One region of the Bacillus sp. FJAT-27231 genome, then DNA from elsewhere that is predicted to be linked to it. Evidence: riboswitches for the same ligand, from Rfam matches in the RefSeq annotation. Region 1 holds a riboswitch; the other holds the start of a gene.

Evidence for each region. A riboswitch is a leader RNA that binds a small molecule or an ion and turns the genes downstream of it on or off. The one in region 1 is predicted to bind lysine.
Region 2: it holds a riboswitch for lysine, as region 1 does, so the genes downstream of both, AC623_RS14110 (amino acid permease) here and dapA (4-hydroxy-tetrahydrodipicolinate synthase) in region 1, are expected to answer to the same signal.

What each region holds. Positions count from the first base shown of each region.
Region 1 covers NZ_LFZU01000001.1:1,964,941-1,980,233, forward strand. Annotated here, with positions in the region: gene AC623_RS09155 (nucleoside hydrolase) at 1-467, shown strand, start outside; gene AC623_RS09160 (nucleoside permease) at 518-1,774, shown strand; gene AC623_RS09165 (S8 family peptidase) at 2,548-3,525, shown strand; gene AC623_RS09170 (endonuclease I family protein) at 4,154-5,065, shown strand; gene dapA (4-hydroxy-tetrahydrodipicolinate synthase) at 5,214-6,107, opposite strand; lysine riboswitch at 6,236-6,418, opposite strand; gene AC623_RS09180 (sensor domain-containing diguanylate cyclase) at 6,688-7,692, opposite strand; gene AC623_RS09185 (alpha/beta fold hydrolase) at 7,701-8,522, opposite strand; gene AC623_RS09190 (YmaF family protein) at 8,817-9,128, opposite strand; gene ureA (urease subunit gamma) at 9,317-9,670, shown strand; gene ureC (urease subunit alpha) at 9,712-11,757, shown strand; gene AC623_RS09205 (urease accessory protein UreF) at 11,768-12,484, shown strand; gene ureG (urease accessory protein UreG) at 12,521-13,189, shown strand; gene AC623_RS09215 (urease accessory protein UreD) at 13,186-14,004, shown strand; gene AC623_RS09220 (DMT family transporter) at 14,332-15,210, shown strand.
Region 2 covers NZ_LFZU01000001.1:2,930,108-2,945,400, reverse strand. Annotated here, with positions in the region: gene lon (endopeptidase La) at 1-1,084, shown strand, start outside; gene yihA (ribosome biogenesis GTP-binding protein YihA/YsxC) at 1,074-1,679, shown strand; gene AC623_RS14155 (LiaF transmembrane domain-containing protein) at 1,968-2,453, opposite strand; gene hemA (glutamyl-tRNA reductase) at 2,638-3,981, shown strand; gene ccsA (cytochrome c biogenesis protein CcsA) at 3,995-4,828, shown strand; gene hemC (hydroxymethylbilane synthase) at 4,846-5,781, shown strand; gene AC623_RS14135 (uroporphyrinogen-III synthase) at 5,778-6,563, shown strand; gene hemB (porphobilinogen synthase) at 6,563-7,540, shown strand; gene hemL (glutamate-1-semialdehyde 2,1-aminomutase) at 7,554-8,843, shown strand; gene spoVID (stage VI sporulation protein D) at 9,036-10,196, shown strand; gene ysxE (spore coat protein YsxE) at 10,259-11,242, shown strand; gene AC623_RS14110 (amino acid permease) at 11,296-12,768, opposite strand; lysine riboswitch at 12,873-13,051, opposite strand; gene AC623_RS14105 (APC family permease) at 13,194-15,020, opposite strand.

The sequences.
Region 1 (15,293 bases):
GTGAAGCAGGAAACGTACATGAACCTGAACATGATGGAACAGCGGAATGGAACGTGTTTTGGGATCCTGAAGCAGCCGCTCGTGTATGGGATACCAGCATAGAAATTGATTTAGTGGCGCTTGAAAGTACAAACCAAGTACCGCTAACTTTAGATGTACGTGAGCGTTGGGCTAAAGAACGCAAATACCTGGGTGTTGATTTTCTTGGACAATGTTATGCGATGGTACCACCACTTGTTCACTTTTCAACGAACTCCACATACTATTTGTGGGATGTGTTAACAACTGCATTTGTTGGCAATCGTGATCTGGTGAAAGTACAAACCATTAACAGCATTGTACACACAGACGGTCCAAGCCAAGGCCGTACAGTTGAAAGCGCTGAGGGACGACCTGTCAATGTCGTTTATGATGTGAATCGCGATGCGTTCTTTGATTATATAACTGAACTAGCTAAAAAGGCTTAATGATTAGAAAAGTACAGCTTAGACACTAACAACTTAGAAAGAGGAAAATGATGACGACTAAATATCAACTTAAAATTATGATCTTTCTCCAGTTTTTCATTTGGGGATGTTGGCTAGTTACACTTGGCTCGTATATGATCAATACATTACAGTTTTCTGGCTCACAAGTTGGAGCGGTTTATGGCTCATCTGGACTTGCTTCTCTTATAATGCCGAGTCTGATAGGGGTTATCGCTGACCGATGGATGAAAGCGAATAGATTGTATGGAATTTGTCATTTTCTTGGAGCGATTTGCTTATTTATAGCCGCACAAACTTCGGACCCAACCGTTATGTTTTGGGTGATGTTTTTTAACGCTATGGTTTTCATACCGACGATTTCATTATCCTATACCATTTCCTATATTGGTTTAGAAAAAGAAGGACTCGATACGACGAAAGAATTCCCATCCGTTCGTGTATATGGAACCGTTAGTTTTATTCTTGCCATGTGGATCATTAGTCTTGGCGGATTTGAGTTAAGCAATATCCAGTTATACATTGCTGCAGGGGCTGCCGTTTTACTAGCACTCTTTTCATTTGTATTGCCTGATTGTCCAACATCAAGTGTTAAGAAGGACAAGTCGTTGGTAAGCCATTTAGGACTTGACGCTTTTGTCCTATTTAAACAAAAGAAAATGGCCATCTTTTTCGTGTTTGCAATGCTGATAGGTGCTGCACTGCAAATTAACTTGGCATTTGCTGACCCCTTCCTTCATGATTTTGCGCTAAATCCTGACTATAAAGAAAGTCTTGCTGTGAAATATCCAGCGATTTTATTATCAATTGGACAATTTTCAGAAGTAGTCTTTATTCTAGCCATACCATTTTTCTTACGTAAGTTTGGGATTAAAACGGTCATGCTTTTGAGTATGGCGGCTTGGACAGTGCGATTTGGTTTATTAGCTTTTGGAGACCCAACTGGATTAGGGTTCATCTTATTACTATTATCCATGCTAGCGTACGGTGCAGCGTTTGACTTCTTTAATATTTCTGGATCGATGTTTGTAGATAAAGAAGTGGATCACCGAATTCGTGGGAGTGCCCAGGGCTTATTCATGACAATGGTGAACGGGCTAGGGGCTTATTTAGGAGCTGTGATTAGTGGGAAAATAGTGGATTATTTAACGGTTGACGGAGTAAAAGACTGGCAGAATATCTGGTTAGTTTTTGCAGCCTATACCATCGTTCTTGGAATCTTATTTGCGATAAGTTTTAAATACAAAAATAACCAGGATACAGTGAACCATGTAAATAAAGCTACCTAATCTGTATGATTTAGAGTCAAGTTAGGATATGAGCTATAAAAAAGCAGCCAATTTCTCCTTCTTTGGGGAAATGCTGCTTTTTTGAATTTTAGTAGTGTGGAAAGAGGTCATATGTAAACACTGATTTTGAAAAGAGGGGGCTCCATTACTCATCCATATTTTTCGGAATTTAGCAGATAAACATTTTCATATAAAGGATATTCAATTAAACATTCACTTAGTGTAACTCTTAAGGATTTTGTTGAATCGGGGCTGAATTTGTGACAAGTAAATAGATTTTTTTGTTCAATTTAAGTTGGTGTGAATTTGAGATCAAGATGAACCTTTTAAAAAAGTTTAATCAAAAATGCTGTATTGCAAGATTTTTTCTTATTCAGCAATCGGGCACGGTTGTTGAGCAATACAGGTAGAAAATGATCAATCTTTTTTTCAAAACGGCTTCTTTTATTTATTTTAAATTTGTTTTTTTGATAGGGCCATAACTAAAAGTAATCTCTCTTCATATCGTTGCAGGAGTGCTCACACGCAATACAAGGTAGGTTCTCCCTTTGGCTCTGTCATTCAGTCAGAACAGCAGGATGACATACTCCTCTCCAAAAGAACAAATAAGGAAAATGGATTTCAATTAGCTATAGTCAAACTTTGGGATCACTTTTATACTGATAATCTATTAAATGATCCTACAAATGGAACTGTCAGAAAATACAAAAAACTGTTAAAATGTAGGGAACACCTAGAATTAGCTTCAATTTAATCTCTTGAGGAGGGAAAAAATGAAGCATTATGTTCGGGTAATTCCATACCAGGTAATTGAACAGTCAGAAGAGGTAAAAGAAGTTCCAAAAGGCGTGGAATTGATACAAGCTCCTAAAATTTGGAGCGAAGCAAAGGGCAAAGGCATAACGGTGGCTGTCTTGGATACAGGCTGCGATACGTCACATCCCGATTTACAAGAACGGATTATAGGCGGGCGAAATTTTACGGATGATGACGGAAGCAACCCTGATATATTCAAGGATTACAATGGGCATGGAACTCATGTTGCCGGAACGATTGCTGCCCAGAAAAATGACAAAGGCGTGGTTGGAGTCGCTCCTGAAGCCAGTTTACTCATTGTGAAAGTATTGAATAAAAAAGGCTCTGGACAATATGAGTGGATTATCAAAGGCATCAATTATGCTATAGAACAAAAAGCGGATATTATCTCGATGTCACTGGGAGGTCCAAATGATACTCCTGAACTTTATGAAGCGATCAAAAGGGCTGTTGCCAACAATGTCCTCGTGGTTTGCGCAGCAGGGAATGAGGGGGACGGCGATGACTCAACTGATGAATTCGCTTTTCCAGGCTGTTATAATGAAGTGATTAGTGTAGGTGCGGTTAATCTTGAGCGGCGCTCTTCCCATTTTACCAATTCCCATAATGAAATCGATTTAGTTGCCCCAGGTGAAGAAATTCTTTCTACGTATTTAAATGGAAAGTATGCGACTTTAAGCGGAACTTCCATGGCTGCACCCCATGTTTCTGGAGCCCTTGCTCTCATAAAACTTCTCGCGAACAATAGCTTTGAACGGAAGCTCTCAGAACCTGAGCTTTATGCTCAATTAATTAAAAGAACCGTTCCACTGGGTAACTCTTCAAAGCTTGAAGGAAACGGGATGATCTATTTAACGGTCCTTGACCATTTGGCAAAAGTATTTGATCAAGAAGTTAAAACCATGTTTTTAAATAATCAAGGAATTATCAGCTAAAACAATTTCATTGAATGGGGAGAAGCCCGTTGACAGATAGTTTCCTTTAAGTGGATTCTTCTGTTAACAAATAATAGACCGGGATTAAGACCGAGCGTTTTGGTGGAATATAACCCTAGATTGTTTTAGAGAATGATATAAAACACAATAGAATAGGGATTCTCAAGGGTGGTTAGCTCGTCCTCAGAAGAAAGGAGGGGGAGTGCTCGTGACGGTCTTTGAAGCGTTGATGTTAGCATGTACTGTTGCAGGCTTAATCATAGGAATGCTGTCATTTGACCATAAAAAATAACCCACCCTTGAGCCTGCAAGCATAAAGGGTGAGTTAGGTTCGTTTTGAATAAATTATAGCGATCGCCCTAGCAGGGAACCGTCTATTGTATCGACCGCTTGGTGTTCCAGCACCAGCGGTTTTTTATTATATGCTACTTTATGATTATATAATACCCGAAATCGAGCAAGGAGAACAATAAAAATGTCGAATTTCGATAAAGTTCTTTTAATTGTAATGAAACTGCACTAAAAGTAACAATAATGTAAAACATACGATTTCCCGCTACTTCCTTAAATGCGTTTTTATGTTGGTGATTATAAAATGTAATAAGAAAGGGGAAGCACATTGGATAACATGAAAAGAGTAGCTGAAAATAAAAAAATAGGTTTAACAGCTGCATTACTAGAATTAGAGCATAATAAAAAGATGTTTGAAAGTGAAAAAGAGTATTATGACGGGGAAAAGGATCAGCGTATAATTACAAACTATTACGATCAAATTTATTTCAATGAAGCGGGCAAAGAAGAATTATTTAAACAATTGAATCAGTTAGTTGCCAGCACACATATTAATTGGCTTCCTTATAACTCCAAAACCCGAAATCGTCTTTATTCACTAGTCGACCTTCAGACTGATGGGAACTTGAAGAGCATATATTCAGGAAAAGAAAAAGATCCTGAACAAGTCATGAAAGAAGATTACGAATTAGACCGGAAAAGAGAACAAGCTTATGACGAGTTGTTAAAAAGTAACTCGGTTAATAGCGATAATATACAAGAAATAATGGCCTCCTTTGAAAGTGAAAACATATACAATTGTGAACACGTTGTTCCCCAATCATGGTTTGAGAAGCGTCACCCCATGAAAGGAGATTTGCACCATCTTTTTACGTGCGAAAGAGAATGCAATTCCTTAAGATCTAATCATCCTTATTATGATTTCGTCGATTATTCCCCTAAAATGGAGATGGAAGTCATCAAAACGCAATGCGGAAAATATGAAAAGGCTAGATTTGAGCCTGAAAGCGGCAAAGGAGAGGTTGCCAGAGCAACGTTATATTTTTTATTAAGGTACCCAGGAGAAATCAGCCAATATAGCAATAAAGACATTGAACTGTTGCTGAAGTGGCACAGTGATTATAAAGTATCTATTTATGAAAAACACCGCAACAAGGCGATTTTTGATATTCAAAAAAACCGGAATCCCCTAATAGATTTCCCGCAATACGCTGACAAAATAGATTTTATGTTAGGTTTATCTAAATGATTAAGTAAAATTGGAATCCATCCGCTGTTTGGTCATATTTTAAAGTGAAGTTAAATAGATGAATAAGCGGGCCTTAGTGTGGAAAAGCACTAAGGCCCGCTTTTTTAAAGAAAAGAATCTATTTCGTTTACAATGGATTAAAAAGCTTTTAAGAAGTAGCTTTTTCTTTTCTATCTAGTAATTGCAATGCTTCTTGTAATGAATTTTGTTCTTCATCATTTAGAGGAACCATCGGTAGACGAACACCGCCTACAGGGATTCCCGCTAGGTTTAATGCCGCTTTTACAGGGGCTGGGCTTGGTGCCGCAAATAGCGCTTTGATGATTGGGAGGAGGTTGCGATGGGCTAAAGCAGCCTCTTGGAGTTTACCATTTTTAAAGTTTTCAATCATCACTTGCATTTCGTTCCCAATAACATGAGAGGCAACCGAGATCACACCTGCGCCGCCAATCGATAATACTGGTAAGGTTAAACCATCATCACCGCTGTATAATGAAAAATCTTCAGGTGTTTGGCTGATGATTTCCGTCATGGCATCTAAATTGCCGCTTGCATCTTTAATAGAAACGATATTTGAAATTTTTGATAGGCGAACGACCGTCTCAACAGACATATTGACAACGCTTCGTCCAGGTATATTATACAGCATAACCGGTAGTGACGTAGATTCAGCAATCGCTCTAAAGTGTTGATACAATCCTTCTTGAGACGGCTTGTTATAGTAGGGAACAACGAGCATAATGCCATCTACGCCTGTTTTTTCTGCAAGCTTCGTTAACTGAATAGAAGCTCTTGTGTTGTTAGAACCGGTACCCGCAACGACAGGAACTCTGCCGTTCACGACTTCAACTACAAATTTAAATAAATCAACTTTTTCTTCCGTTGTTAATGTAGGGGATTCTCCAGTCGTACCAGCTACTACTAAACCGTCCGTACCGTTGTCAATTAAATAGTTGATTAAATTTTTAGTCGCATGAAAATCAATCTCGCCATTTTCATCAAAGGGGGTCACCATTGCAGTTAAAATTTGTCCGAAATTCATTACTTCTCCACGTCCTTTTTAGTTTTATATAATAGAGGGAGAAGGGCAGTAGTTAATTAACGCAAAAAAGCAGCAACAGGGCTTCGTTGCTGCAGTAGAAACAATTATGTAACAAAAATTATTTCTGTGCGTAAGATAGCCCTCCATATAGTTTTTTCCTATATGACAGTTCTGTATTTATTCAATAACAGACCCAGCTTCAAGAAATATGAGATTCTTTCAGCTTCGGCAGATTCCCCTTTTCACAATCGTCATCGGACCTCATCATCCTCAAATTATGTACTCATGGTCTCTGCGCCTCTATCCTTACTTCAAAAAATATTGAAATAAGTAAATATGTAATTAAATTATACAATATCAGTTTTTTCATAGATTTGCAATGAAAAGTTAGGTTCGCCTCTAAGCATTTTTTGGAACGCGCTTCAAAGAGTAGCGATCTCCAGCTGATGAAATAAAACAGGATCATCCAGTGATGGCGGAAGTGGCTTATACACTTTTGGAAAGAGCGTATTTAATTCACAAAAGAGCAGTCGAAAAGATGTATGATTAAAAGCCAACAGATCTGTTGACTTTTAATCTATTATATAAGTGAATTCGGACCTGCCGAGCGGTGTAAAAAATCAAAGTGTGTCACTCGGTTGCGGCCGTTCCGTTTAGATGAGTAGAGCGCTCGATCAGCTTTAGATTGGAGAGAGGTCACCGTATCCTCTAATGACATGGTCACAGCTCCAATACTAACGGTAAACGAAGGGGAGGTTGAATAAGATGCTTCGGCAAGGGAACGGATTTTTTCACCAACTTGTAAGGCCTGCGGCTGATCAGCATTAGGAAGAATCACCGCGAACTCTTCTCCTCCATATCGAGCCACTACCTCATCTTCTTTCGTTGATTCCTCAAGCAATAGTGCCAATACCTGTAAAACTTTATCCCCCGCTAGGTGACCAAATGTATCATTAATATTTTTAAAATGATCAACATCAAGAAGAAGGAGAGAAAGGGGGAGGGAAGACTCCTGGCATAGGGACATATTTAAAGATAAGGCTTCCTGAAAGCTGCGCCGATTCTTAAGGCCTGTCAATCCGTCTGTCTCTGCCAATACCTTTAAACGGGAGTTCATTTCCACAAGCTCTTGTTGTTTATGCTCTAATTGCCTCTGTAATAGCTCAAGTTCTGTGATCATTTCTTCTTTTATCCGATTTTGCTCTTCCATTTCTCTTTTAATTTCCAAGATTGATTGCTCATATTCACGGCGGCGTTTCATCAGGGTAAACATGCAATGAGTAGCAGTCTCTTTCTCCGTCACCTTGCGCAGAGCATTTAGCAGAAACGGCAGCGGATGCTCTCCTTTTGGTTGAAGAGGGAGATACATTTCTTCCACAGTACCTTGTAACTGAATTAACGGAAAAAAATACAATTGAAAAAAGGAACGGCCGGAAACCGTCATAATACAGTTGATATGTTTTCCTCGCAACTCATTTATATCGTATCCAAGCAAATTGAGCAATGTTTGGTTGATTGTTAGAACCGTGCCATCATCAGCGAGAGTCAAATAGCCACAAGGGGCATGATTTAAGTGTTCATCCATTTAATGGTCTATTCCTTCACGACTAAGTTATGTTTCAAATAGCCTTGAATGAGGCCAATGGTTTCTTCAGGATGACTGAGGTGAGGACAATGACCAGTAGCCTTCATTAAACGCAGCGTACTATGAGGCAAATGGCGATGCATATAGTCGCCGACAGTTAATGGAGCAATAGCATCTTCAGCACACTGCATAATAAGCGATGGCACGACAGACTTGGGCAAGTCAGCCCGGTGGTCGGATAAGAAGGTGGCAGCCGCAAACTGGCGGGCTACGATCGGGTCTGTTGAGCAAAAACTATCAGATAATTCTTTTGAAAGTTCAGGGCGATCAGGATTTTTCATAATAACTTGTGAAAGATAATTCGCCCAGCCAATATAGTTCATCTCCATCAATTCCATTAATTCTTCGATATCTTGCTTTTCAAATCCTCCCATATAATGAGGCGGTTTATTTAAGTAACAAGGAGAGGGGCCAACCATAATGAGCCGCTCAAAGTATTCGGGTTTTTGGATAGACGCCAGCAGTCCAATTATGCTTCCAACAGAATGCCCTATGAAAATAGCCTTTTTTAATTCTAGGAAAGCACAAATGTCCAGTACATCTTGTGAGTATCCGTAAAGGCTGCTGTATCTTTCAACATTGTAAGCAGTATAATCAGAATTTCCCGAACCAACATAATCAAACAGAACGATTCGATATTTCTCTTCAAAAGCGGGGACAACGAGCCGCCACATATTTTGGTCACACCCGAACCCTGGAGCAAAGAGAATGGTTTGCGTTCCTTTTCCTGTAATATTTATATTATTGCGTTTGAGAATACTTTGCTGCATAATGATCCCTCTTTTTTGTAAATTGAAATGAAAATTGTGGAACAAATTCATTACTTTTACTTGCGATATAGTTCTATTGTACTGATTTATATTTTAAGCATCAATCTATTTATTTTGTAAGTTATACGCTAAAGGATTTAAATCCATTGAAATGTAAAAACAGAAAGGTCTATAATCCTTTCTGTTTTTTTATATCGTTGCTATTTGTTTCTTAAGTGTATAGAATGCAATGATTTTCCTATACAAACATCAATCACTTAAACAGTACCTAGTACCATTTATTTCATTTCGTTTTTAATCACGAGACATCATGGTAGCACCTTGGAATTGATGATAATGGGAAGGGTAACCTGTAGTAAAGCCCTGGAAATAATGGATATGACCCCCGCCTTGCAGCGGTATAGCAGGACCTGTTCTTCCTCGGATTTCATGTCGATGTCCATCGATGTAATGTGTCCAAGTGATGTATTCGTGTGTATGGGGGACTCCGCTTGGGGCTGGTTCTGTCGTTCCGGCGTATTCATGTGTATGATCTATCTCTATGGAAGTCATTCCAAGGAATTCGTGGACATGTCTCTCCCCCTCTGTATACCCTCCGCTATACACGGTTTCTTCCTCCTTTCTTTCCTTTAAATAATGTAATTCTTCCTTTTGTGGAGGTTGACTTTTAATATAGTATGCCGCACGGAAAATAAATGACTTTTTTCGAATATAAAAGGAACGGAAGAATATATTTTCATAGAGATAATTGGCAGAGAAAAAAATAGCGTTGAAGCGAGTTCGGGGGGAGAATGATGTATCTTACCCAAAACGAAAAGGAAAGTTTATTCGTTGTTGTAGCTGCGTGGCTGGCAAAGGAAAGGTTAGCTAAAGGAATGAAGCTAAGCTTTCCTGATGCAGTAGCTTTAATCACGTTTGAAGTGATGGAAATGGCGAGGACAGGCCAATATTCGGTATCAGATCTGCAAATATACGGGAGAGACATTTTATCCGAAGAGGATGTTATGGAGGGAGTGCCCGCGCTCATAAGCAAAGTCAATGTTCAAGCTACATTTCCGGATGGAACTAAGTTAGTCGTCATTTATCCCTCTTTTCATTCACCACAATTTCCAAAATCAGCAGAAGAAATTGGACAACAATATCCTTAACTACTTCTACTTCATTATCGCAACAAGAGGAGGGAAGCTGCTTGAGACCCGGTGAATACTTTTTAAGAAGTGAACCGATTCTGATTAATCAAGGAAGGAAGACGAGAACCGTCACTGTAATCAATAGAGGAGACCGTCCGCTTTTTGTCGGCTCACACTACCATTTCTATGAGACGAACCCTGATTTATTTTTTGATAGGGATCTAGCGAAAGGAATGCGTTTAAATATAGGAGCCGGAGAAATCGTCCAATTTCCACCGGGTGAGAAGAAAAGGGTAGAGCTAGTGGAGATTGGCGGCCGGAAATACGTATATGGCTTCAGGGGATATGTGAATGGACCCGTAAAAGAAATTGCCTCTTCTAGCTTTAGTAAAAAGTTAATCGCAAGAAGCCAATATGCCAAGAAATACGGGCCTACGGCGGGCGATAAGATTCGATTGGCTGATACAGATATCATTATTGAAGTAGAGAAAGATCTCATCGTCTACGGTGATGAGCTTCGATACGGATGGTTAAAAAATATACGCGATGGGATGGGAATGGCTCCCCATGCAACAAGAGAGAGTGCTCTTGATTTAGTCATTACTAACGTCCTTATATTAGACTATTGGGGAATTATTAAAGCAGATATCGGAATTAAAGATGGAAAAATTTACGGAATTGGTCACGCGGGCAACCCAGATTATATGGATGGCATTCATCCAAACTTAATTGTAGGACCTTCCACTGAGGTTATTGCTGGTGAAAATATGATTATTACTGCTGGAGGGATCGATTCGCATATTCATCAAGTGGACCCGCAGCTAGTAAAAGCAGCGCTAGAAGCAGGGATCACTACGATGCTTGGTGGAGGAACGGGCCCAACCGCTGGCTCAATAGGAACAAATATTTCCCCTGGATCCTGGTATATTCATAGAATGATGGAAGCGGCCGAAGATTTTCCGATGAATTTCGGTTTTTGGGGAAGAGGAAATGCCTCGTTTCCCGAGCCTTTAGAAGAACAAATAGCAGCTGGAGCAGCCGGTTTAAAAATACACGAAGACTGGGGAGCAACTCCGGCGGTTATTGATAATTGTCTGACTGTTGCGGACAAGTACGACATTCAAATTTGCATTCATACCGATTCAAGTAACGAATCTGGAACAGTAGAAACCACTTCGTTAAAAGCGATTAAAGGCAGAGTCATCCATTCGTATCATACAGAAGGGGCAGGTGGAGGCCACTCGCCTGATATTATTCAAGTAGCTCGAGAAAGTTACATTTTGCCGTCGTCCACTAATCCGACTCGGCCTTTTACGATTAATACAGCTGAGTCCAATTTGCAAATGATGTTTCAGGTTCATCATGTCAGCAGGGATGATCCAGCGGCCATAGCGATGGCAGAGGCGAGAATTCGTCCACAAACAATGGCTGCTGAAGGAATTTTACAAGACATGGGGGCGATTAGTGTCATGTCCTCTGACAGTGAGGCGATGGGACATGTGAGTGAAACGATTATACGGACATGGCAGACAGCGCATGTGATGAAACACTATCGCGGCCGTTTAGAAGAGGAAACAGGAGATAATGATAATTTCCGGGCAAAGCGTTATGTGGCTAAGTACACGATCAACCCAGCTATTATACAAGGTATTTCCGAAGTTGTGGGTTCGATTGAAGTCGGCAAACTGGCTGATCTTGTGTTATGGAGGCCAGAATTTTTTGGGATAAAGCCCGAGCTCGTTATGAAAGGAGGCTTCATTGCCACTGCACCAACAGGGATGGCGAATGGGGGAGTGGCGAGTGTTGAGCCCGTAAGATACCGGCCGATGTGGGCAGCATTCGGAAAGGCGCCTAAAAGTATTTCCTATACCTTTACGTCAAAAGCGGCTGTTGAGCGGGGGGTTCCGCAAAAACTAGGACTGGAAAAGCAGATTTATGCGGTGCGGAATACGAGAAACATTAGCAAAAAGAATATGATTTTAAATGATGCCCTCCCAGAAATTACGGTTGATCCAGAAACATTCCACGTATATGTGAATGGAGAGCCGCTTGATAATCCACCAGCTGCCACCTTACCGATGTCACAAAAATACTTTTTATTTTAAGGTGATCTGCATGACAAACGAGTGGAAGATTTTTCAGCTTATTGATTCGGCCTTGCCCACTGGTGCGTTTTCTCATTCATTTGGTTTAGAAACAGCTTTTCAAGAAGGAGAGATCACTAGTCCAGAAACTCTTTATGAGTGGGCTTATCACTATATTATTGGAAGTCTTGCTCCTACAGAGGGAATTGCCACATTCATTGCCTATCAAACTGTCAAAAACAGATGGAATGGAGAAGAATTATCTAAGTCTATACAAAGCGATTTACAGCGTTTAGATAAAAAATTAACGATCAGCAAAATGCCTTCAGAGTCACGGGAAGGTGGCATAAAGCTAGGTAAGCGGTATTTGAAAATTGTTAATACCTTATATCCGAGCGCCGGCTTATCACAATATGCTGATTGGATTAAGGATAAACGCTGTTACGGAAATTCCTCTATTGTTCATGGGTGGATTTCAGCTTACCTTGCAGTATCGTCTAGTACAGCTATTTTCACCTATCTCTATTCCAGCATCAATAACCTGTTGCAAAGTGCTTTGAGGTTAACGGCCGTTGGGCAAACAGATATTCAAATTATTTTGCAAAAGCTGCATCCTTTATTAATCAAAGAGGCTGAAAAAATTCATAATCGTTCTTATACAGAAGATGACTTATACAGCTGTGCCATCATCCAAGAAATTCAAGGGATGCGTCATGAAATGCTGTACTCAAGGCTATTTATGTCATAGCCTGCATTCGCTAAAACGAAACAGGGAGTGGGTAAAATGGGGCATCATCATAATTTCAGCTGGAGCTACCGAAAGTTTAAGGGAGACCGGCCGATGAGAATTGGGATTGGCGGGCCGGTTGGTTCAGGAAAAACAGCTTTAGTCCGAGCGCTATCTGAGGTTTTGAGAGCTAAATACAAAATCGGCGTCATTACGAATGATATATATACGAAAGAAGACGAACAAATCTTAAAAAAGAGCGGTGTACTCCCTTCGCATCATATTATTGGCGTCGAAACAGGCGGATGTCCGCACACGGCTATTCGTGAGGATGTCTCAATGAATTTTGAAGCGGTAGAAGAGCTAACCGAGGCCATTCCCGATCTCCATCTTATTTTTATCGAAAGTGGCGGAGATAATTTAGCTGCTGCTTTCAGTCCGGAGCTCGCTGATGTGTTTCTTTACATCATTGACGTGGCACAGGGAGATGACATTCCAAGAAAGGGCGGCCCCGGCATTAAACAATCCGATGTTCTGATCGTCAATAAGGTTGATTTAGCTCCTCACGTGAGGGTTAATTTAAATACAATGAAGGAAGACTGCCGAAAACAGCGCGAAAATAAGCTTACGGTATTTACGAACGTACTTAGCGGAGAAGGAGTAACAGAGATTGCGGAATGGCTCGCAAAAGAATATCAAGGAAGAAGAGAGGAAGCAAAGAGGTGACAGTCACCGGAGAATGGCGGGGTACTGTCAGCAAAATGAAGGGGCGAAATGTCTTAGCCCACTTAAAGCGTCACTTTCCTCTTACGGAAGCAGAATTTGAAGGAGAGAATGGGGAACTCATCATCTACTTAATGTCCGGTTCACCAGGGTTATTTAATGGCGATCGACAAAGAGTATGTTGTCGGATAACGGATGAAGCCCATCTGTTTTTAACCAATCCATCAGCTACAGAGCTGCATCCTTCCTTAATAGAAGAAGCGATCCATCAAACTGAAACATTCCAATTAGGGGAAAATAGCATCCTAGAATATCTTCCCGAGCCCCTCATTCCCTTTAAAGGAGCAAATTTTAAAGGGAAAACATCGCTTTATATGGAGGAGGGTTCTCAAGCCATTGTTAGCGAGATCATTACTGCCGGGAGAGTCGGACGAGGAGAAAGGTTCGAATATAAGCGTTTCGCCTCTCAATTTGAAGTATTTTGGCAGGGAGAGCTCCAAGTTTGGGATTCATTCCAGCTTGAACCAAGGATGGATAGAGAAGGTCCAGAACTATTCAATCGCTATACGCATATAGGCACCTTATGGATTTTATCAGAAACACTTTCGGCAGGAGACCTTGAATATATCCAACATAAAGTAATCCCCAAGCTGCCGCAGCTGGACTGCTATGGCGGAGCAAGTTTATTGCCGAAAAATGGAATGATCATTCGTCTACTCGGCCATTCCTCTCAAGAGCTGCAGGAAGCTATAAAAATATGTTGGGATTATTTTCGGCAGCAGCTGTTTCACATGCAGCCGCTTGAAGTGATCAAGTAGAAAAAGAGTTCACTAATTCAGAGTAATGAATTAAATGACGATTATCGGATTCTTGCCCTCTGTCCGCATCTGCTAACAAGCAGCGGATAGAGGTTTTTTAGTGTTGGAGCTGTAACATTCTCAATTCCGATCTCTTTTTGTCATAGAGCAAAATAGGGATCTTTACACTTACTGTTATTTTTCTCTTCCTCTCTCTTTAAGATTCTCCTACAATAGAAAAAGATAGCTTCACCCGTAGAACAATCTTTTTATGCACTTCTTAAGCATAACGTTGTGTTCATAAAAAATAACGTTTGCTGTAACGTTGCTACTTTGGAGGAAAGTCAGATGCAGGCAGAATTAAAATTCGCCATTTCTATGGCTATATTCGGTTCAATCGGTTTGTTTTCAATAAAAACAGGTCTCCCATCGATTGAATTAGTTTTTGTGCGTTGTCTCTGTGCCACTGTTCTGTTAGGAGCTGTATGGGGATTTCAACAATTGAACACAAAACAGCAGAACAAGCGGGCAATCCCGCGTAGAGAATATTGGCTCGCCTTGTTATGTGGGGTGTTTTTAGTTACGAACTGGATCTTTTTCTTTCGATCTTTTGAAGTGATGCCTATTACAGTAGCCGTCTCTATTTATCATTTGGCACCGGTGATTGTGCTGCTTCTCGGTTCATTTATTTTCAGAGAAACACTAACAGGCAAAGGGCTGCTGTTTTTCTTTATTTGTTTTTTAGGCACGCTGTTAGTTGGAGGAATTCACCAGCATACCACGGTTTCTGGATTTTTATCGACCGGGGTCCTCTGGGCGTTTGCGGCAGCTTTATTCTATGCGCTTACCTCGATGACAGGAAAGGGAATTCAAATCCTCAGTCCAGTGGCGACAACCGTCATTCAAACATCTCTAGGCGTGTTACTGCTCTTGCCGGTGGTGGACTGGTCTTATTTTACGCAGCTTACTGCCGAGAATTGGCTTTATATCTTGATTACAGGGTTTGTTCACACAGGAATTGTCTTTTATTTATTTTTTAGCAGTTTGCGAGACTTAAAGGCTCAAACCATTGCGATTTTAGTATTTGTAGACCCGATTGTCGCTATTTTGCTGGATGTCACGTTTTTGGACTACCGACCTGATCTTTACCAAATTATTGGAATTTTACTGGTTTTTGTGGGAATCAGTTATTCACCGCAAAAAGAAGGGAGCTTAGCCAAAACCTAGACTCGCTTGAGTAAGCGAATGACAGGAGACAGGCGATTTTTAATCGTTCAAAATCACAAAATTAACATTGTGCAAAATTCAAT
Region 2 (15,293 bases), 970 kb from region 1:
TGTCTTCCTGCTCGATGAAATTGATAAAATGTCAAGTGACTTTAGAGGAGATCCGTCTTCAGCCATGCTTGAAGTACTAGATCCGGAACAGAATTTTAACTTTAGTGATCACTACATCGAAGAAACATATGACTTATCAAAAGTCATGTTTATTGCGACGGCTAATGATCTAGCAACGATTCCGGGACCTCTTCGCGATCGGATGGAAATTATTACGATTGCAGGCTATACGGAGCTTGAGAAAATCCACATTGCCAAATCGCACTTACTGCCAAAACAAGTAGAAGAGCATGGATTAAGTAAATCACAGCTTCAAGTACGAGACGATGCCATTCAAGATGTTGTCCGCTATTATACACGTGAAGCGGGCGTTCGGAATCTTGAGCGCCAGCTTGCCTCTATTTGTCGAAAAACAGCCAAGATGATTGTGTCGGAGGAAAAGAAACGTGTAGTCGTGACAAGCAAAAATTTAGAAGAATTTTTAGGCAAGCGCATCTTCCGCTATGGCCAGGCGGAAACAGTTGATCAAGTCGGTGTAGCAAATGGGCTGGCTTACACGACTGCTGGCGGAGATACTTTACAGATTGAAGTATCGCTTTCTCCTGGGAAAGGCAAGTTGATTTTAACAGGAAAACTAGGAGATGTGATGAAGGAATCAGCTCAGGCCGCTTTTAGTTATGTCCGCTCTAAAGCAAAAGAGTTGGATATTGAAGAAGATTTCCATGAAAAGTATGATATTCATATCCACGTTCCAGAGGGAGCGGTGCCGAAGGATGGTCCTTCTGCTGGTATTACAATGGCTACTGCTCTTGTATCAGCCTTAACGACTCGGCCAATCCGTCGGGAAGTCGGCATGACGGGCGAAATTACGCTGCGTGGCCGTGTGCTGCCAATCGGCGGAGTAAAAGAAAAATCGCTTGGCGCTCATAGAGCCGGGCTTAAGACGATTATCCTACCGCAGGATAATGAAAAAGACATCGAAGACGTTCCAGAAAGTGTGCGCCATGATCTAACATTTATTCTAGCTTCTCATATGGATGATGTGTTAAAAATAGCGCTAACAGGTGAAAATTATGAAGGTTAATCAAGTAGAACTCGTCATTAGTGCAGTAAAGCCAGCGCAGTATCCGGAAGATGTTCTTCCGGAATTTGCGCTGGCTGGACGCTCTAACGTAGGAAAATCTTCTTTTATTAATAGAATGATTCAGCGTAAGAGTATGGCTAGGATTTCATCTAAACCAGGGAAAACACAGACACTGAACTTTTATAAAATTGAAGAAAAGCTCTATTTCGTTGATGTGCCAGGCTATGGCTTTGCAAAAGTATCAAAAACAGAACGTGAAGCATGGGGCAAAATGATTGAGACTTATTTAACAACAAGGGAGCAGCTGCGTGCATGTATGCTCATTGTTGACTTACGTCATCCTCCTACAGAAGATGACGCCATGATGTATAATTTCTTAAAGCATTATGAAATTCCGGCCATTGTCATTGCCACGAAAGCAGACAAGATTCCGAAGGGCAAGTGGCAAAAGCATCTAAAGGTAGTCAAGGAAACACTTGATTTTGATCCTGAGGATGATATCGTGGTTTTCTCCTCTGAAACAGGGCAAGGAAAAGACGAAGCCTGGAAGATTATCCAAAAGAGAATGAAAAGCGAAAAAAAAGCTGCTCACTAATGTGTGAGCAGTTTTCTTTTTTTAAAAGTGGGTATTCTGTTGTAATATCATTTTTCCTTATAGGAAGAAGCCGGAAGTGCTATTCTAAATAACCATGTGTCATGGGAAAGGTTTAACTAATTGAGAGCCCGATGTCCTAGTTTTTATAAAATAAGATGTGTTTTTTCGCATAAGTTCAGCTGTCTGTTCATTCATCAAGTGGGTGAACGGCATTTTTATATGTACAGAAAAAGTGGCTGCTATATGTTTTCTAAACTGTCGCTTGGATAATAATAGCTAGGATTCATCTTACTTTCTTTTGACAAATAGAAGATAACCGCCAATGGCAATGAGAATAACAGGCCAAAATTGCCAAAGCGAGAGTGCGCGATTTTCAAGCAATCCGAGCCATTCGACTACTTTATCATAAAAAAGAGTAATAACGGCAAGAATAAGAAAAAGCAAACCTTGGAACAGACCATTTCTCGTTTTTTGATATTGCATTAAAAATCCCAGTGAGATAATTAAAATAAAAACACCTGTATCGTTAGACCAAAACCCAAAGTGATTGACTACGTGAAAATGAATGCCGAAGCCAGTTAGAATTACACCGGGCAAGATACTGTTCCCTTCCCGGCCGCTGTAGGCATCCGCTAAAAAGGCAAGGCCAATCACGATCAAAAGCGTTGGCCAGCTTAAGAAGGGCTGAAACCAGGCAATAGCAGCTTGCTGCAAAAAGAAGTAAAAGCCAAATCCAATTAAGATAGTGCCCGGAAAAATTCGCTGCTGCTTCATAAAATAGTTTCCCCGCTTTCCAAATTCCTAACTTGAATCTTAGTTCCTATTTTGTTACGCTAGCTAGTGGGTTTAAACAGAATTTATTGCTTTTAATGTTAGCATATGTTCACAATTTGTGAATAAGGAAAATTTGTTCCGTGTTATAATGGATGTAACAGATTTTTATGGGGGTGCTGAGAACGTGCATATTATTGTGGTGGGACTAAACTACAAAACAGCCCCAGTGGAGATACGTGAACGATTATCTTTTCAAGACACGGACTTAGAAAAAGCCATGTCAGAGCTCCGTAAGCAAAAAAGTATTTTGGAAAATGTCATTCTTTCCACTTGCAACCGGACAGAAATTTACGCGGTCGTCGATCAGCTCCATACAGGGCGTTATTATATTAAACATTTCTTAGCTGAATGGTTCGGGATGGAAAAGGAAGAATTTACTCCTTTTCTCTTTATCCATGAACAGGAAGCGGCGGTTGAACACTTGTTGAAAGTGACGAGCGGTTTAAATTCTATGGTACTTGGGGAAACGCAAATTTTGGGACAAGTACGATCAAGCTTTTTAAGAAGCCAGGAAATTGGCGCAACGGGTACGGTCTTTAATCATCTATTTAAGCAGGCTGTTACGCTTGCTAAGAAAGCGCATGCTGAAACAGAGATCGGTGCAAATGCTGTGTCTGTGAGCTATGCTGCTGTAGAGCTTGCCAAAAAGATTTTTGGCAGTCTTTCAGGTAAGCATGTCCTTGTTGTCGGCGCCGGTAAAATGGGTGAGCTGGCTATTCAAAATTTACATGGCAGTGGAGCGACAAAGGTAACTGTTGTGAATCGGACATTTGAGAAAGCCGCTACACTTGCCGAAAAGTTTGATGGCGATGCTAAAACGTTAGCCGAGCTTCAATGCGCTCTTGTTGAAGCAGATATTTTAATCAGTTCTACAGGCTCCAGCGACTATGTGATTACAAAAGAAAGAATGGCCGTTGTGGAAAAGATGCGTAAAGGCAAACCATTATTTATGGTAGACATTGCTGTACCACGTGACCTTGATCCAGCTATCTCCGATTTGGAAAGTGTTTTCTTGTATGATATCGATGATTTAGAGGGAATTGTTCAAGCAAATATGGCCGAGCGTCAGAAAGCAGCAGAGAAAATCGAATTGATGATCGAAGCAGAGATTGTTGCTTTCAATGAATGGATCAATATGCTTGGAGTTGTTCCAGTGATTTCTGCTCTTCGCCAAAAGGCACTTTCTATCCAAGCAGAAACGATGGTTAGCATTGAACGGAAAATGCCAAACCTAACAGACCGTGAACGGAAAATATTAAACAAACATACAAAAAGTATTATCAATCAGTTGTTGAAGGATCCGATTTTACAGGCGAAAGAACTGGCTGGAGATAAACGTTCGGCTGAAAAACTGGCTCTATTTACACAAATCTTTAATATTGAAGAGGAAGTAAAAGCGGAGAAACAGGCAAAAACAGCAGAACAGCCAATTCAGCAAGTTCAAACGAAGCCATTATTCCAAGTGTAAGCGGGGTTACTCGATGTTTGAACAAGGAATGGCCAGGCTCCACGAATTGATGGTAATTTTATATGCTTTAAGCATCATGCTGTATTTTATCGACTTTTTAAATCAAAACCGGAAGGCGAATAAAATCGCCTTCTGGATTTTATCGATTGTTTGGGCTCTTCAAACAATTTTTTTATTTTTATATATGTTCAAAACCGGTCGATTTCCGGTTCTTACCCTTTTTGAAGGGCTTTATTTTTATGCTTGGATCTTGATCACCCTTTCCTTGGTCATCAACCGGCTGCTGCGTATGGATTTTACCGTTTTCTTTACAAATATGATCGGTTTTGCCATTATGGCCATACATGCCTTTGCTCCTGTGCAAATGAAATCGCAGGCAATGGCCGAGCAGCTTGTTTCTGAATTGCTGCTTATTCATATTACGATGGCGATTTTATCATACGCTGCATTCTCGCTTTCTTTCATTTTTTCCTTACTTTACTTGCTGCAATATCGGCTGTTGAAGATGAAAAAATGGAGCCAGCGCTTATGGCGCCTTGGTGACTTAGATAAGTTAACGAAGTTTTCCTACGTATCAAATGCTATCGGTGTGCCGATGCTGTTGTTAAGCTTGATTCTTGGGGTGATCTGGAAGTTTATTAAACTTCCTGATGTCAGCTGGTATGACGTTAAAATTATTACTTCTTTTATTCTGTTGATTATTTACGGCATTTATCTTTACCTAAAAGTTCGCAAGGGGCTCTACGGCAAATCATTAGCACTGTTAAATGCTGCTGCCTTTTTAATTATCTTAATTAACTTTTTCTTAGTGAGCCGATTTTCATCGTTTCACTTTTGGTACAGTTAAAAGCAAAGCAGGAGGGTATTATGAGAAAAATTATTGTCGGCTCCCGCCGAAGCAAGCTGGCTCTTACACAAACAAACTGGGTTATTGATCAGTTGAAGAAGCTGAAGCCAGAATACGACTTTGAAGTAAAAGAAATTGTAACAAAAGGAGACCGTATTTTAGATGTAACGCTGTCTAAAGTAGGAGGGAAAGGTTTATTCGTCAAGGAAATTGAGCAGGCGATGTACGATAAGGAAATTGATATGGCCGTACACAGTATGAAAGACATGCCAGCGGAGCTTCCAGAAGGACTGACAATCGGCTGTATTCCAGTACGAGAAGATCACCGTGATGCGTTTATTTCAAAAAATCACGTTAAACTTCAGGATATGCCGGCCGGAGCCGTGATCGGAACAAGCAGCCTGCGTCGCAGTGCCCAGATTTTGGCAGCTCGTCCTGATCTTGAAATTAAGTGGATCCGCGGCAACATTGATACCCGTCTCGCCAAACTTGAGACAGAAGAGTATGATGCCATCATTTTGGCAGCAGCGGGGTTGTCCCGCATGGGGTGGGCCTCTGACGTTGTAACAGAATTCCTTGAGCCTGAACTTTGCTTACCGGCAGTAGGCCAGGGGGCATTAGCCATTGAATGCCGTGAAGATGATCAAGAATTACTCGAATTGCTTGCTGCTTTTTCAAATGAAGAAACAGTGAAAACGGTAACAGCAGAGCGGGCGTTTTTACATGAAATGGAAGGTGGCTGCCAAGTGCCAATCGCTGGGTTCGCCGTAATAGATGGCGAAGAAACAGCCCTAACGGCCCTTGTCGCTTCTCCAGACGGCAAAACAATTTATAAAGAAACAGTAAGGGGCAACGATCCAAAAGAGGTTGGCGTAAAAGCAGCAAGACTGCTCTCAGAGCACGGCGCAAAAGAACTGATTGACACTGTGAAAGCAGAGCTTGATGCCGAATGACGTCTGACCAGCCGCTTTTAGGCAAGCACGTATTAGTCACTCGTCCTAGAGGACAAGCAGACTCCTTTATTGATAAAATAAAAGCAGCCGGAGGAATTGTTCATTTCGTTCCTCTGATTGCTTTTCGCTCTTTTCTCGACAAACGGGAAAAGGAACGATTGCAGCAATTGTCTACATATGATTGGATTATTTTGACGAGCAAAAACGGTGTGGATTTTTTCTTTCAACGGTTAGAAGAGAAAGGAATAGAGTGGAAGAGCCTACAAGCTCGCTTTGCCGCCATTGGAACAAAAACAGCAGCTGTGCTAAAAAGCTATGGATTCCAAGCTGAATATATTCCTGAGAAGTTTTCTGCTGACCAGTTTGCCGAGGAAATTAACAGTGACCGCTTTGAGGCAAATAAGGTCCTCATTCCAAAAGGCACTCTTGCAAGAACAACGATTGCGGATGCCCTTAGAGAAAAAGGCGCAGCCGCTGATGAATGGGTGGTTTACGAAACGTATTTTCCCGAAGAAGAAAAGCAGCACTTAATTGATTTGCTCAAAACCGAAAAAACAGATGTACTGACGTTCACGAGCCCGTCTGCTATCCGACACTTTATGGAAAGTATCCAAGAAGCAGGCATTCATGAATTAAAGCAATCCGTCATTGCCTGTATCGGTCCGGTAACTAAAAAGGAAGCGGATCGCTTCGGCCTTCATACAATGGTTTGCCCGGATACTTATACGAGTGAATCACTGGCAGAGGAAATCATCCGCTATTTTAGAAAGGAAGAAGACTAATGGAACAACAATTTAAACGTCACCGCCGTCTGCGGCAATCAGCTAGTATGCGTGCACTCGTACGTGAAACGTATCTTCATAAAGAAGATTTGATTTATCCATTGTTTATCGTAGAGGGAGAAAATATTAAAAATGAGGTCCCTTCTATGCCAGGTGTCTTTCACCTATCATTAGACCGTTTAAAAGCAGAGATGGATGAAATTGTTGGACTCGGGTTAAAATCTGTTATTTTATTCGGCGTTCCAGTTGAAAAAGATGCAGAAGGAACAGGCGCTTACCACAACCATGGCATCGTTCAACAAGCGACTCGTTTTATTAAAAGCCATTATCCGGATATGGTCGTTATTGCAGATACGTGTCTATGCGAGTATACCGATCATGGCCATTGTGGAGTAGTGGAAGGTAACAAAGTTCTAAATGATCCATCACTCAACTTGCTTGCTAAAACAGCGGTTAGCCAAGCAGAGGCGGGTGCTGATATTATTGCGCCGTCTAACATGATGGATGGGTTTGTCGCGGCCATCCGCAAGGGATTAGATGAAGCTGGCTTTGAAGATGTGCCTATTATGTCTTATGCTGTCAAATATTCATCCAGTTTTTACGGACCTTTCCGCGATGCAGCCGATTCTACTCCGCAATTTGGTGACCGCAAAACGTACCAAATGGATCCGGCAAACCGCCTCGAAGCATTCCGTGAAGCGGAGTCAGATATTGAAGAAGGAGCAGATTTCTTAATCGTTAAACCAGCTCTCTCTTATTTGGATATCGTGCGTGATATGCGAAATGAATACAAATTACCAATCGTTGCTTACAACGTCAGCGGCGAGTATTCAATGGTCAAAGCCGCGGCCCTGAACGGCTGGGTGGATGAAAAAGCGATCGTGATGGAAAAGTTGATCAGCATGAAACGAGCAGGTGCTGATTTAATTATTACGTATTTTGCTAAAGATGCAGCCCGCTGGCTGAGTGAACAATAAGGGGGATTCTGTTATGCGTTCTTATGAAAAATCAAAGCAAGCCTTTCAAGAAGCGGTTCAATTAATGCCAGGCGGCGTTAATAGCCCGGTTCGTGCCTTTAAATCTGTAAATATGGACCCTATTTTTATGGAACGGGGAAAAGGCTCTAAGATTTATGATATCGACGGCAATGACTACATTGACTATGTACTGTCATGGGGCCCGCTTATTTTAGGACATGCGAATGATCAAGTAGTGGAAGCGTTGAAAAAGACAGCTGAAACGGGTACAAGCTTTGGGGCTTCCACTTTAATTGAAAATGAGCTTGCGAAGCTCGTCATCGATCGCGTTCCATCTATCGAAGTCGTTCGGATGGTTTCTTCTGGTACAGAAGCAACGATGAGTGCGCTTCGGCTTGCCCGCGGCTTTACAGGGCGCAGCAAGATATTGAAGTTTGAAGGCTGCTACCATGGCCATGGCGATTCTCTTTTAATTAAAGCAGGCTCTGGTGTCGCAACATTAGGATTGCCAGATAGCCCAGGTGTGCCAGAAAGCGTAGCGAAAAATACGATTACGGTCCCTTATAATGATCTTGATGGCGTAAAGTATGCCTTCCAACAATTTGGCGATGACATTGCTTGTGTCATTGTTGAGCCTGTTGCGGGGAATATGGGCGTTGTGCCGCCACAGCCAGGTTTCTTAGAAGGCCTTCGTGAAGTAACGAAGGAATATGGAGCTCTCCTTATTTTTGATGAGGTCATGACAGGTTTCCGTGTCGGTTATAACTGTGCACAAGGGTTCTTCGGCATTACACCAGATCTAACTTGTCTTGGCAAGGTCATTGGCGGCGGTCTCCCAGTCGGTGCTTACGGCGGCCGGGCAGACATTATGAATCAAATTGCGCCAAGCGGACCAATTTACCAAGCGGGCACACTTTCAGGGAATCCGATGGCAATGACAGCCGGCTTGGAAACGCTCCGTCAATTAACCCCAGAAATGTACGAAGAATTTGGACGCAAAGCAGATCGGCTTGAAGAAGGATTAACGGAAGCAGCGAAGAAGCATAACATTCCAATTACCTTTAACCGTGCTGGTTCAATGATTGGCCTCTTCTTTACAAATGAACATGTAACGAATTATGAAAAAGCCAAAACGTCTGACCTCGAATTGTTTGCGGACTATTACCGGGAAATGGCAAATGAAGGTGTATTCCTGCCGCCGTCCCAATTTGAAGGCTTATTTTTATCAAGCGCTCATACTGAAGAAGACATTGAGCATACGATTGCAGCTGCTGAAAAAGCATTTAGCCGCTTAGCGAAATAAAAGATAAACAAAAACCCGCCAGCCGATCCGCTGGCGGGTTTTTGTTTATCCTAAATTGAATGGGGCAATCTTTCATATTTCTTTCCAGAGCGTCATACAAATAAATTGTCAGGGAAGATAAATAGGAATTATCTTGTCGTTATGTAAACGAGTGAAAAACATAAGTCCGAGGATTTGAAAGGAGGAAATAAAGTGGCGTCTCAAGATCTATCGTATTTACGATTTTCATTAGAAGAAACCGTGCGATTTATGAGAGGTCAGGAAGTAGGAGAATTATATTCTATCTCTCTTGATCCACAAATTCATACTGAAGAAGCAGACCAATTCATTAGAATGCATGGCTTTTTAGAACTCTCAGGAGAATATGCTCCATCAGAACAGCACCAAGCAGAACAGACAGGTATGCATGGTTATAAATATGTACAGCAAGTATTAGAGCGAGGAGATAATGAATGTGAGTTTTTTCATCACTTTCCAATTGATATAACCATCCCAAAATCTCGTATTGCTAAGATGGAAGATGTTGAAATTTACATCGACTCGTTTGACTATGAGTTTCCTGAAAAAGCTAATTTAAAATTAACCGTAGATTTGTCGATAGCAGGAATAATGGAAGAAGAGGCAGAGACTGAAAGAACACCAATTGATAAAACGGTTGAAGTACCCGTAGAGGACCAGCCTAGGCTAAAAGAAGAAGTAAATAAAAAGGAGCCGGAATTTTCGATTTTAAAGCTGGATGTTGATACAGCGGAGAATTTAGAAGAACAGGGAAGGGAAGCCGATTTTTTAGTGGAGGTGAAAAGACAGCCTGACGCGCCCGAGGAAGAAGAAATACCACTGTTTTCGCTAAATGAAGAAAGAAAAGAACAGCAAAAAGAAAATGTCTCTAATATGAACATGGAGCTGGTACCTAATGAATCTCCTAATGTGGCCATTAATGAGTCTCCTAATCTAATGGAATCTTCTTCTATGAGCAATATCAATATGCCTGCTCATGAGATGAAGGAGGTAATGGAATCCTCGCCTTCCGAATTAGCAGAGATGAATGAGTCTCCGTCCCCATCTCCGTCTCCATCTTCCTCTTCATCATCAGAGGAAGAGGAACCAAAGAAAAAGAAAAAGTCATTTAGTTTAAAGAAAAGCGAAACGATGTCTCTAGCCGATTTCTTTGCGAGAAAAGAATCTGAGGAAGCGGTCACTTGGAAAGTGTGTCTTGTTCAAAGAGAGGATACCCTTCAGACGATCGCCGAGCGTTACGAATTACCGGTAGCTGACTTAGTTCGCGAAAACAAATTGGAGACGAATCAAAGCATTGAAGAGGGCCAGGCGCTCTATATACCGACTTCTCGTTAATGATCCGGCTGTTCCCGATTAAAGTTGGGACAGCCTTATTTTTTATAAAGCGGGTGAAGATAGTGGAACAGCCCTATTCACATATTTGGAAAAGCTACGGACTAACCCCCATGCATATCGAAGAGATAGGCCAGGTACAAAAAATAACAACTGATAAAGGCGTGTTTGCTTTAAAAAGAATTCCTTCCATACGGGGAATGGATTTTCTATTAAATATGCAAAAGCTTTATCAAGCGGGCTATCATCGGTTTGTTCCGGTTTATCCAACTTTGGACGGTAGATATGGCGTTTTGGAAGGCGCCCATATTTACTATTTAATGCCGTGGATTGAAAGCGGCGGCCAGCAGATAGCAGAAACAGAGAAAAAGCTCATTCGAGAAGTAGCCAGGCTGCATTTCGTTTCTACAGCAGAGATCCCCGTAGCGAAGGCAGCACGTGCCGAACAATACGAACAAACTAAAGTTTTATGGGAAAGGCAAGAAGAACATTTAGAGCAATTTCTGGAACTTTCAGAAAGAGAAACTTATATGTCACCATTCCAACTGCTATTTTGTATGTACTATACAGAGACCCGCCAGGCGTTTTCTTTTGCAAAGGAAAAGCTGAAAGAATGGAAAGAGGAAACAGAAGAGGACGAAAAAGAGAGAACGGTTCAGGTGCACGGCAAACTAGATCCTGGACATTTTCTTATTGATCGGAGCGGGGGAGGGTATTTTATTAATTTAGAACAGTCCAGGAGAGCGACGCCTATCCATGATTTAATTCCGTATTTTGCCCGCATACTGGATACATTTCCGGAAAACTCAGCATCAGCAAGGGAGCTGTTCGCGTATTATGCTGAATTTTTTCCGCTGAAAAAAGGGGAAAGACTGTTATTCCAAAGCTATATGGCTTATCCAGGAGCGATGTATCAAACAGCTGCTGCTTATTTTTCAGGACAGCGAAAACAAAGTGAATACCGCTATACCCGTAAATTTCAGCAGGATTATTGGCAATTAAAAAACATTGAGTATTTTGTTACATCATTAAAGGAAGAAAATGAATAAGATCTATTAAAAAACAGCTGGAGAGAAAGAATCTCTTCAGCTGTTTTTGATCGTTATTCTTTTCCAAGGTCACATTCTTTTAAAGGAATGACTTTTGTTTTATGCTTCACTTTATAGCCAATCCAGAAGATTAAAAATAGGGGGAGCCCAATATAAGAAACAAACACGCCGTTCCAGTCAATTTGACCTCCTGTGAAGGCTTGAAAGTTTTGCCCTAAAATAACAAAGACACAGAGAATAAGAGCCAATACAGGACCAATTGGGAACCATTTTGCTCGGTAAGGAAGTGTTGTTAAATCTCCGCCTTGAGCAATGAAAGCTCTCCGAAAACGATAATGGCTAATGGCAATTCCAAGCCATGTTACGAACCCAGCCATTCCAGAAGCGTTTAGCAGCCATACATACACGACGCCGTCACCGAAGAAGGTAGTTAAGAATGCAAGACAGCCAACGAGAGTTGTAATAATAAGAGCGTTTACTGGTACGCCCTTTCTGTCAAGCTGAGCTAAGAATTTCGGAGCTTGTCCATCACGTGCCAAGTCCCAGAGCATACGTGTAGAGGCATACATGCCGGAATTACCGGCAGATAAGACAGCCGTTAAAATAATCGCATTCATAACAGAAGCAGCAAAAGCAAATCCTGCTCGTTCAAAAACGAGTGTAAAGGGACTGACAGAAACGGCATCACTTAGAAGGCGTTCATCTGTGTATGGAAGAATTAATCCGATTACGAAAATGGCTAAAATATAAAAGAGCAGGATCCGCCAGAACACAGAATTAATCGCTTTAGGAATATTTTTCTCTGGTTCTTCACTTTCTCCGGCTGCCACTCCGAGTAATTCTGTCCCTTGGAAAGAGAAGCCGGCCGCCATGAAAACACCTAGAACCGCCAAAAATCCGCCGTTGAAAGGAGCATCCTCAATGGTGAAGTTTTTAAAGCCAATCGCTTCGCCGCCCATAATGCCAAAGATCATGAAGAGTCCAGTAATAATAAATATAATAACGGTGATGACTTTAATAAGGGAGAACCAAAATTCTGCCTCTCCAAACCCTTTAACGGATAGAAAATTCAAGCCAAACATAATTAAAAGGGCCAATCCGCTCCAAATAAAGGAAGGACTTTCAGGAAACCAAAATTTCATAATGAGTACAACGGCAGCGAGTTCGGCAGCAATGGTGATTGCCCAGTTGTACCAATAGTTCCAACCGATCGCAAACCCGAGAGCTGGATCGACAAATTTTGAGGCATAGGCTTTAAAAGAACCGGCTACCGGCATATAAGCTGCCATTTCTGCCAAGCTTGTCATTAAGAAGTAAACCATTAGTCCGATGGCTGCATAAGCGAGCAGCGCTCCTCCAGGGCCGGCATTGTGAATAGCGCCGCCGCTGGCTAAGAAGATTCCCGTTCCGATTGATCCGCCAAGAGAGATCATCGTCAGGTGTCTTGCTTTGAGTGTTCTTTTTAGTTCATTTGGTTTGGATGACGCTGTTGATGCATCTGCTGATGATGTTGCTGTATTCCTCAATGTTGTGCACTCCTTTTTATGATAGAAGGTTAACGCATGTTGAGGGCAAATAAAAAACAGCCGTCGAAGAAGATCGACGGCTGTTTAAAAGTCCGTTTAATCCTTCCGAAGATAGCCCTCCACGTTAAATAACGCGACAGTGATGTTCCTATTCGAAAACATCCCCAGCATGAATAGACAATGACCTACTCACACTTCGGCAGTTTATCCTTTCAAACAGCGTCATCAACATCATGGTATCTCGACTGTTTTACTCATATAAACTGCAGCCTCTATCCCATCGGTAAATGGGAATATTTAATTAATTTGATACTAGCATTATAGTCAATTTTTTTGAATGTTGCAATGGTTAATTTTGGTGCTTTATACTCGGTTCGCTTGATTTCCACCCTAACCAACTATTGAAAAACATGCTTTTGGAGGACCTATTTTTTAAATCGATACGGAACCGTCGTGACAATAACGTTCTTTTGATAAAGGAGATAAACTCTTAAGCGTAAGCTTGACTGATTGTGCAGAATATCCTGCCATCTCTTCTTCGTGATGAATTGTGGAATAAGCACGGTTAGTGTGCGGTCATTCCCGTTCGCCTTTTCCGCCGCCAGGTCAATAAATCGGGAAAGGGGCCTCATTAAACTGCGATATTGCGATTGGAGCGTAACGAGGCGGATATTTGGTTTCCACTTTTTCCACTTTTCCTCCATCTGCTTTTCACTCTCGCGGTCAAAGGCAACATAAACAGCAATCACTGTATCGCCGACTAGCTGGGCATAATTTAAGGAGTTTTCCACTACTTTTGTAATACCTGCAACCGGAACGATTACCACGTTCCCTTTAAATTGTAAAGCTTCCTCGCCAGGTTTAATTCTCAGCTGTTCTCCCGTAGCTTCATAGTGGTTTTTAATCCGGTGGAACATCCAGATAATAATCGGCAAGAAAATCAAGACAGGCCAGACTTGAGTAAATTTAGTCGTAAAGAAAATAATAACAACCGTTAAACTAATAAGAGCCCCAACTAAATTAACACTCAATTTATAGGCCCAGCCAGAGGGTTTTTCTTTTACCCATTTCACAATCATTCCCGATTGTGAAAGTGTAAAAGGAATAAATACCCCGACAGCATATAAGGGGATCAGCTGCTCGGTTTGACCGCTAAAGGCCACGATTAATATAATGGACATGATTCCCAGTGTGACAATCCCATTTGAATAACCAAGCCGATCTCCACGTATCAGGAACATTCGCGGGATGTACTTGTCTGTTGCTAAGTTAACCGCTAATAATGGGAAAGCAGAAAATCCGGTATTCGCTGCGAGCACTAGGATAAGAGCGGTAGCCCCTTGAATAAAATAATACATAAAGTTTCTTCCAAACACTGCGGATGCAATCTGTGATACTACGGTTTCTTCGGCTTTAGGGACAATCCCAAACCAGTAGGCTAAAAACATAATGCCGGAGAAAAGAATAGCTAAGATGACTCCCATCATAACTAATGTATTCGCGGCATTTTTAGCTGCCGGTTCTTTAAAATTAGGAACAGCATTGGAAACCGCCTCTACTCCGGTCAAGGCCGAACAGCCGGATGAAAAAGCACGGAGCAATAAAAACAGACTAATCCCTGGTACAGCTGTTCCGATTGTTGGATGCAAATCAGCCGGTACTTGTCCAATTGTAATTTTCCATAGCCCTACTGCCGAAAGAATAAGTAAGGCCACAACAAATAAGTAGACAGGATAAGCCAGGACAGAAGCGGACTCTGTTACGCCTCTCAAATTTAAAATGGTAATCAAGACGACCAATAAACAAGCAATAATTACGTTATGCTGATGCAGCTCCGGAAAAGCAGACGTAAGGGCGTCCGTTCCGGCTGAAACACTCACAGCTACAGTTAAAATATAGTCTACTAACAAGGAGCCTCCGGCGATGAGCCCGGCATTTTCTCCTAAATTGTTTCTGGAGACGATGTAGGCACCGCCGCCGCGGGGGTAGGCATGGATAATTTGGCGGTAGGAAAGAATTAAAGCCGTCAATAGTACCAGCACGCCAACGCCGATAGGAATGGAATACCAAAATGCCACGAGACCGATTGCAGACAGGACAATTAAAACTTGTTCTGGTCCATAGGCAACAGAAGAAAGCGCATCTGATGACAAAATGGCAAGGGCCTTTAACTTGCTTAATTTTTGTTTTCCCAATTCCCTTGTTTTGAGCGGTCTTCCAATCAATGCTTTTTTCATGAGTGAATAGCGCATGATGCTTACCTCCATAAAAGTACCAGGCTGTTGACAAACGCTCGCTTTCAAGCAGCCTGAGATGTTAAAAATAGACTTTGTCTACAATCTCCGTACATCCAGTTATTAAAAATATAAATCTATACATTGATTGCTTATGATATTCCATTTCAATTAATGGTTCTTAAACAAGCCTTTACTGCAAAGGATTGATACGTTTATACTTCCCCCTTTAACCACGACCAATCCTCATTTAAAAATGAACACAAAAAAGAACACTAAGGTATTACTCAG